2 regions of the Ornithinibacillus xuwenensis genome follow, and region 2 is predicted to be linked to the other one. Evidence: riboswitches for the same ligand, from Rfam matches in the RefSeq annotation. Region 2 holds a riboswitch; the other holds the start of a gene.

Region 1 (4,626 bases), on a different contig from region 2:
TACAATATACTACATCTAATCTATTAAAGAGGAGGTAATAGGATATGCTGAGCTCGATTGCGAATTTCTTTGATCGCATGGTGCGTAGGTACTTACCAGATGCATTTCTTTTTGCAATTATTCTTACATTTATTGTTTTTATCCTTGGTATCGTTTTTACTGATAATTCACCAGTTCAAATGGTTGAATTTTGGGGAGGCGGTTTTTGGAACTTACTAGAATTTGCGATGCAAATGTCTCTGATAGTGGTTACGGGGTACATTTTAGCAAATAGTCCGATCGTAAAAAGGTTATTAGGTAAAATTAGTAAGCTAGCAAATACACCAGGGCAAGCAATTTTATTAGTAACATTTGTTGCTTCCATTGCTTGTTTAATAAATTATGGCTTTGGATTAGTGGTGGGGGCGCTATTGGCTATTCACGTTGCAAAACGAGTACCATCAGTTGATTATCGTTTATTGATGGCAAGTGCCTATAGTGGTTTCTTATTATGGCATGGTGGATTTTCAGGTTCTATTCCATTAACCATTGCAACACAAGGTCATTTTCTGGAAGAAACGATGGGAATTATTCCTGTTACAGAGACACTATTTAGCAGTTATAATCTGTTTATTGTCGGAACGCTACTAATATCCCTACCGTTGTTAAATAGACTATTGATGAGACCAACTCGTAACGTAGGAGAAATTGATCCAGAATTGTTGAACCTCCAAGCTTCTGTAATAGAAGAGGAAGAAGTAGAAGAAGCAGAGGAAAAAACAAGTACACCAGCTGAGCGATTAGAAAATAGTAGAGTTATTTCGATTTTAATTGGGTTGTTAGGATTAGCTTTCATTCTTTATCACTTTGTTCAAAATGGTCTGAATTTAAATATTAACATTGTGAACTTTATCTTTTTATTCTTCGGAATACTGTTTCATGGAACACCACGTCGCTTTTTAAATAGTGCCACAGATGCTGTTAAAAATGCAGGAGGCATTATCGTTCAGTTTCCTTTTTATGCTGGGATAATGGGTATGATGATTAGCTCCGGTCTATCTGATCAACTATCGATGTGGTTTGTCAATATTTCAAATGATTTTACATTGCCGTGGTTAAGCTTTATCAGTGCTGGTATCTTAAATTTCTTTGTTCCATCAGGTGGTGGCCAATGGGCAATTCAAGGCGATATCATGATTCCTGCTGCCATTGGTCTAGATGTGGATACTGCGAAAACAGCCATGGCGGTTGCATGGGGAGATGCTTGGACGAATATGGTTCAGCCGTTCTGGGCGTTACCAATTCTGGCCATTGCAGGATTAAAGGTTCGTGATATTATGGGATTCTGTGTGATGATTCTGTTTTGGAGCTTCATTCCGATATCAATTGGATTATTGTTTTTCTAATCATTCATTCATACTAATAACGTTAAAAAAAGCAATGCTAATTATGGGTTAGCATTGCTTCTTTTTCTTCCGGTAAGTTGTGATATCGTGATTCCTACGATGATAAAGAAAGAACCATATAAAATACTTGGTGTAATTGCTTCACTTAGTGCTAGCCAACTAAAGGACAATCCAAACACTGGTACAAGTAAGGTGGATAATGTTGCAGATACCATATCAATTTTACTCAGTATGACAAACCATATCGTGAAGCATAAAGCAGAAGCTAATACACCAGTAAAAAGAATATAAAATATACTTTGACCATTCCAATTAATTGGTTGCCCCCACTCCATTATCATAGCTGCTACAACAATACCGATTGTTCCAAAAAACATTTGGTAAGCAGAAACTTGTAATTTGGGAAGATGGTTTAATCGTAATCGGTAATATACATTGGAAGCTCCCCAAGAAATTGCAGCGATAACAATGAGTAATTCTCCAATAATCGTATCGATGCTTTGTGCTTGGAAGAAATCCCATCCAATAATAAGTACTAAGCCAACCATTCCGACTATAAGTCCTATTAGCTTTTTAGGAGTTAGCTTTTCGTCAAGAAACTTAGCTGCTAATAAGCTACTCCAAATGGGCATCGTGTAGAGAATGATGGAAGATTTCCCAGCATCGACAAATCGAAGTCCATACATAACGAAAAGAAAAACAATCGTTGTCTGTAACAAGCCAACAACCACTAGTGGTTTTACATACTGTTTTGGTGGAAGTTTAATCTTTAAGATTACAAGAATAACTAATAGAGTAATCGTTCCTGTTCCAAAACGAAGTGCAGAAAAAGTGAATGGACCTACAAATTGAAGGGATGCCTTCATCAATACCCATGCATATCCCCAGATGATCGTAATGATTAGAATAAGTAACCAAATGAAGGTTTTTTTAGTTGTTTTCATCCTATTTTCCTCTCAAAGTTTCCTACTGTTACCTTACCATAACAAGGTTAGACAAGGGTGTTATTTGCTTCGTATGAGATGGAAAATAATTGCTAGAATTATAATTTTGAAAATTTTGTAATTTCAGTAGGAGCGTGTTATAATATGTAAGCTAAAAAGTAGTGTAAATAGACTTGATTTTTTTTACATTTTTAAAAAATAAAACTTGTTTTAATCATTGAATAATCATAGAAGTGGTGTAAAATAGGTATTAAGTAGTAGTGAATATGACCTTAATATCCATATAGATTGAGAAAAGGGCAAACTATTCGAAAGTATAGGACGCAAAGCCAAGGGTCTACCGGTGTACATACCCATGATAGCCTGGCTGCCAAAATATTACGTTTTTTAGAATGTTTGGCTATCGTTCTTTGGATAGCCATTTTTTGATTTTCCTAAAACGAAGTCTTTATGACTAAGAGGTGAAAATAGTGGAAGTCATTAATAACCGATATCGAATAATGGAGCAATTACATCAGAACAGACTAGTTTCAACTTATTTAGCTGTTGATATGCGAGCAGATAATAAGGTAATTCGACTAAGTCTACTAAATGCTGAATATACACCGCAATCCTTAATTGATTATTACACCGATTCTTTTATTGCGATTAAAAATTTGACTAGTAAGCGCATTGTTCGTAATTTTCACTTCAATACAATTTCGCACATAGATAATAAAGTGCAGCAGGATAAAAATTATTTCTTTACTTCTGCCCATATTGCTACAGAGGAACCATTTGTAGATTTTGTTCAAAGTATGACAATTGACCAAGTTCTCGATGCATTTGTCGAGCTTTGTACAGCTGTGCATTATCTACATTTAAAAGGCTTTATATATGGTGAATTAAATTTAAATAACATATTCGTTGTTGAATCAAATCGTCGCTACAAGCTGATGCTGAAGGATCTTGCAACTGTTGAATTAGATAAGCATATCCATACCAATGAGGGGATTGAGGATTCTTACTTCAAATCACCTAAAGTGTTATCTGGCAATGAGCCTGATGTGGAAGCGGATATGTATGCACTAGGGGTTATCCTTTTGGCGATGCTACGTAAGAAAGCATACATAACAAACCCTAGGGATGAACTTCGGATTTTAAAGCAGGAAAATACTTCACTAGATCAAGCGAATTCGAGGATCACGGAGGCATTAATCCCTATCTTAGAAGATTTGTTAGTGTTAGAGGATTATCCATTTTCTTCTATTCAAGATATGACAACAAAGCTAGGTGAAAGTCTTGGCCTGAAGCTTTCTATAATAGAAACAGAAGAGATAGAGAAGCTACAATTCCACACGAAAAGTGTCGGAAGGGAATTGGAAACCGATATTATTATCAGAAACTTCGGGAACTTATCACAATATAAGCCCAGTAAGCGAATTTTCTTAGTTCAGGGAGAAGATGGGATTGGGAAAACACGTTTTCTAAAGGAAATGAAGTTTTTGTTAGGGCTACAAAAGGCAACTGTCTATGCAAGCTTTAGTTTAAGTGATACAGGTAGCAGTAAGCAAATGTGGATTGATATTTTAAGTAAGATGATTGTGGAAACTGATATTCATACGGTTGAGAAATACAAGGAAGAGCTTATGCGATATTTTCCAGAATTAGTCGATCAAGAGCAATCGCCTACAGTTGACAACTCGCTTGGTGTAAATTCTAAATATCGTATTTTGAATCGTATTGGTGGATTTATTAATGAAAGTGTCAAAAATAAGCCCGCAATAATACTGATTGACGATATTCACCTAGCCGATGATTTTACATTCGATACGTTAAACTATTTATGTTCAGAAATATTAGAACAAAATAATCTGATGTTTTTGTTATCGGGTGCGAGTAGCGAGGATAACGAAAATAAAGCATATCGAGAAAGCGTTGAAAACCTTAAAAGGCGGAAGAACTCGGAGATTATAAGATTAAGACGTTTAGATACACAGCAATCAGGTGAGATGATCCGGAATATTCTAGCCATATCCTATATACCGGTTCGGTTAACAGAGCGAATCTATTCTCGCTCATTTGGAAACCCACTTTTTATAAGCGAGGTAATTAAGGATCTTTATAGTCGAAATATTATGGAGGTAAATCCACAAAATGGAATGTGGAGTATAAATCTTTCTGCTAGAGACTATGATTTATTGGAGATTCCAGATAGTATTGAACAGGCTCTTGTTAACCAATTGCAGGACTTGACTGAACAAAAGCTAGAAATTCTTGAAGCAGTTGCAATATTTAACAAGCCTGTCACGATCGAA
Region 2 (4,626 bases):
CCATACTATACGTATAGAATTATGCTTGAACTATGAAATCAATTAGTAAGCAAGCACTTTTATATATTCCTTATTTTTCAGTATTTTTTTAGGAGTCAGATTTTGCACCCCCTCAAAAAAATCTACTTGTTAGAATGAAAGTAGATAATGAAAGTGCTTGCAAGAACATAATGAAAACACTACCAAGGAGGGTATCAGTTTTGAAAGCAAATCGAATCAGTCTTCTCCATTCGTTGTTTTCGGTCATAAACGAAAACGATGAAAACGACACAAATTATGTTTTAGCACACTATTTCTTAAATCATTATCATGAGCTAAGTCATTTAAATATCTATGAGGTTTCAGAAGCATGCTTTGTCTCAAGGTCTAGTGTTAGAAGGTTTTGCAAATCAATTGGTTATGAGAATTTTTTAGATTTAAAACATGAATTCTCAAGCTATGATGATCGGTATGAATCCTATATGCGATATGCAAAAAGAGATAACTACCGTGAAACACTTACGAAAGAAATTAACGAAATGATTATTGAGCTAGATAAACGAATGGATACACGAGAGGTGTATGAGATTGCAAAGAGAATTCGAGATAGTCGTCAGACCGTATTCTTAACCTCTGGAACCACAGCAGGTTTTGTCAGAGATTTTCAAGAATCAATGGTGTTCAATAAAAAGGTTATCAGCCTAGTGTCAGAGCTTTACTCGGATAACCCCTGTTATTATAACCAATATGGATAAAGTTAATAAGCTTGATACCCATGATAAGAACCAAGTTAAAAACGGTGAACTCGTCCTAGATTGTTTTGTGAAATAAGATAGATCAAATAGCATGAAAAAATAGCGTGCTCTTAACACGCTATTTTTTTATTTAACCTTACTTGTCTGTTCTCATAAATATAAGCAATCGATTCATCTAACTTACAACTACTAATCATAAAATGTATTCTACTAAATTCGATAGTATCTCCTTCCTCTACTTTTATATGAGCTATCATACTGTTATAGAAATGAAAAAATAATTTTCTATTAAAAATCTAAAAAACCCTCCCAAAATGAATTCAATTACCGTATAGAAAGATAAGAAATAATAATAATGTGAAAGGCAAAGCCATTGAAAAGTGGTGACGCAAAGCTATAGGAGCTAACAGTCTTTGACTTATGCTTGCCAGCTGCCAAACGGTAACCTTTCTATTATTCTTTTTTCTAATCTATTAATTACTAAAATTAGGAAGGTGATTTGCATGAAGAAACTACTAGCATCAGGAATTGTATTAGGGTCTTTATTTGTGGCAAGTACTGCTGTTTCAGCAGAAGAGACATCCCCAGAAATTATTAGTGCAGACTCGGAGTTATATGAAACAGTTCGTGTAATGGAGGACACTGAATATTCCTTGACAGAATCTCCAGAGGAGAAAATTATTCTCCAAGATGACTATGCAGAAAAACGTCTACTAGAGGCTGTAGAACAACTAGAAAACGGTGACGAGGAGTCAGCTGAAGAATTATTAAATGAATATGATGAACAAGTACAACATATAGAAGAGTCAATAGAAAATGCGGTAGATGACAATGAGGACATTTCTAACCTAGAAACAATTGTTGAAGAAAACGCCAAATATCTCAAGGAGAACTTATTAGCGTTACTGGAAAGGGAAGATCTTCCTGATACAGCAAAAGCAGGTATTACAAAAGCTTTAGAAAATCAAGCAAGAGCAATGAAAAATTTTGCGAAGGCACTTGAAAAAGCTGAATTAGCCATGATGAACGGAAATAGCAACAATGGAAGCAAGGATAAAGATGAAGTCGAAGAAAATTTAGATGACACGAATGAAGCTGCTGAAAAGGCTGAAGAAGAAGCTGAAAAAGCTGCCGAGAAAGCTCAAGAAGAAGCAGAAAAGGCTGAAGAAAAAGCTAGAGAAGAAGCTGAACGTGCGGAAGAGAAAGCCAGAGAAGAAGCTGAACGTGCGGAAGAAAAAGCTAGAGAAGAAGCTAAACGTGCGGAAGAAAAAGCCAAAGAAGAAGCTAAACGTACGGAAGAAAAAGCTAGAGAAGAAGCTAAACGTGCGGAAGAAAAAGCTAGAGAAGAAGCTAAACGTACGGAAGAAAAAGCTAGAGAAGAAGCTGAAAGAGCTCGAGAGAAAGCACAGAATGAAGAAAACGAAGATTCTAATACAGATGAACAATAATTTTCAAAAATAGACTTAAGTTATAAAAGAACTGCCATGAAAGTGGTGGTTCTTTCATTCCATTCCTGATAAGAACAACAATCTATTTTAAACAACCAAGAATCAGAATTCTAGAGAAATTAGGTGATTAGAATGCGCAAATTAATACTATTGATTTCTTTTCTTTTACTAGCAGCATGTGGAACCGAAGAAAGCTCGAATACAACAACTAACGAAAAAGAAAATACACAAGACGAAAAAGCTACATTTTTATTTGATAGCAAAGAGAAAGGAATCAAGGTTGAGGACGCTAGTGGTTGGACGTTAATCGAGGAACAGGATTCAAACGTAGTATTTGAGAATGGTACGCTTAAGGCTATTATAACTGTTATAAGTGAAGATAACGATTTTGCCACACTAAAGCAGGATTTAAAAACAAGCGCAGGAGACATTACCGTTTTAGAAGAAAGTGATACTCAATTATCTTTTCAAACCAATCGTAAAGAAAGTATTCGTTCTGATATCTCCCTGTATAAAGAAGGAACAAAAACACAGATCATTACTTTTATGACAAAGGTAGAAAATTACAAATCAAATCAGTCCCTAATAGAAGAATTTAGCAAAAAAATTAAATTTTACTAATTAACTTTATGTAAAATAACCTTTACCGGCGAAGTAATCTCCCTTACTATTAATTGTAATGTTACATGAAGTAGGTGATTCTTATGAATAGGGATGAGTTCCTTACGCTTATGAAGCAAACACATCAGGGTAGTCAAACAGCAAGAGAACGACTTATACGCCATTATCGTCCCTACGTTTTGAATACTGCCGGTCATATATGTAAAAGGTATATCAGTTGGAGTGATGAAGAATTTAGTATATCACTCATTGCTTTTAACCGAGCGATTGATACATTTGAAGAAAATAGTGGACGAAGTTTTTTAAACTACGCTTACCTTTTAATAAAACGAGATTTAATAGATTATTTTAGAAAAGAACGAAACGAACAGCATTTATCATTGAATTATTCAAGTACCGAAGAAGAGCACCATACAAATCCTCTCGAGATAGAAAAGTCTCTGGACATTCACGAGAAGGAAGTCGCTTCTGGTGAACTAGTTGAGGAGATACTAGAATACGATCAAGAATTACAAAAATACAAGGTTTCCTTTGATGAGATGGAAGATTGCTCACCGAAACATACGGATACGCGGGCAAAGCTTTATGAGGTTGCAAATCAGTTTATTGGAGATTCAGAATGTAAGCAAAGTTTTCTTGTAAAAAAGCGATTGCCAATTACATTGTTTAGCAAAAAGACTGGTTATCCCAAGAAAACAATGGAAAAGCATAGAAAATATTTAATTGCACTTATTCTACTCAAATTAAATCCACAATGGACTCACCTCTCAAGATTTATGAATGATTGAAATGGAGATGTGGAAGTCGTATGAAAAATAAAACTTATCAAGGCATCGTCTTAAAAGTTACAGATCAATATGTTGTTCTACTTCAAAAGGGTGGTACTTTTAAAAATATTCCGATTGACCGTGTTGATACTATTCCAATGATAGGACAATCATTCTCATACATCGAAAATGATTCCAGAAGAAATTGGTGGAAATACCTTTCCATTGCAGCACTTCTCTTTATCGGAATTCTCTCTTACACGATGTATTCATCTGCACAATCATCTTATTTGTTAGTCATTGATATAAATCCTAGTATTGAATTAACGGTTAATGGTTCAGATAAAGTAACGAAGATAACGGGCTTAAACAAGGATGGGGAAAATTTATTACAAGAACTCCACATCGAAAATAAAAATCTTGAAGTCTCGACAGCACTATCTAAGATTGTCAAACAAGCTGAAGGTGACGGTTATTTTGAAAATAATCCCCTCATCTATACCACAATTGTTCCTATTAAACATAAAGCTCGGACTTCTGTTGAAGAAATTGATTCAATTATTAAAACAAGTTTAGGAAATGAAAATGTTTCTGTTGTGGTTTCAAAAGAGAGCAAAGAAAAATACGAAAAAGCCAAAAAAGAAAAACTTACTATTAACTATTATAAGCAGTATGAAATTCTTCAAGAACAAGGTATCGTATATGATGTTGAAGAAATTTACGGAAAAAGTTTAAGTGAGCTACAAATGATGCGTTCCTCTAATAACAACAAGAATGCTGTAGAAGATCAAAATGAGCATAATGATGATACAGTCGAAACAGTCGTTCCAAATCGAGGAAATTCTACTAATTCAGATGATAAGCAATCTAATCAGAAAGAAGAAGCTGCTACTAATAAACAAGAAGAAAAACCAAATAATACATCGAGTAATCAAAACAAGGAACAAAGTAATTCTTCATCAAACCAAAAGGATTTACCGGAGAAGAATAACAATTCACAAGAAAATGAAGGATTAAAACAGAAGGAACAAAATTCTAAAAATGGTACAGACATCC

Evidence for each region. Region 2 has a riboswitch for cyclic di-GMP ahead of ABC228_RS13365 (DUF5667 domain-containing protein). Riboswitches for the same ligand answer to the same signal wherever they lie in the genome.
Region 1: it holds a riboswitch for cyclic di-GMP, as region 2 does, so the genes downstream of both, ABC228_RS17775 (diguanylate cyclase) here and ABC228_RS13365 (DUF5667 domain-containing protein) in region 2, are expected to answer to the same signal.

Annotation. Positions count from the first base shown of each region.
Region 1 is NZ_JBDIML010000009.1:57,028-61,653, reverse strand. It holds gene ABC228_RS17785 (short-chain fatty acid transporter) at 45-1,385, shown strand; gene ABC228_RS17780 (DMT family transporter) at 1,427-2,329, opposite strand; cyclic di-GMP riboswitch class I at 2,618-2,704, shown strand; gene ABC228_RS17775 (diguanylate cyclase) at 2,800-4,626, shown strand, end outside.
Region 2 is NZ_JBDIML010000004.1:126,937-131,562, reverse strand. It holds gene ABC228_RS13370 (MurR/RpiR family transcriptional regulator) at 201-734, shown strand; cyclic di-GMP riboswitch class I at 1,088-1,173, shown strand; gene ABC228_RS13365 (DUF5667 domain-containing protein) at 1,238-2,182, shown strand; gene ABC228_RS13360 (hypothetical protein) at 2,315-2,803, shown strand; gene sigI (RNA polymerase sigma-I factor) at 2,887-3,591, shown strand; gene ABC228_RS13350 (anti-sigma-I factor RsgI family protein) at 3,612-4,626, shown strand, end outside.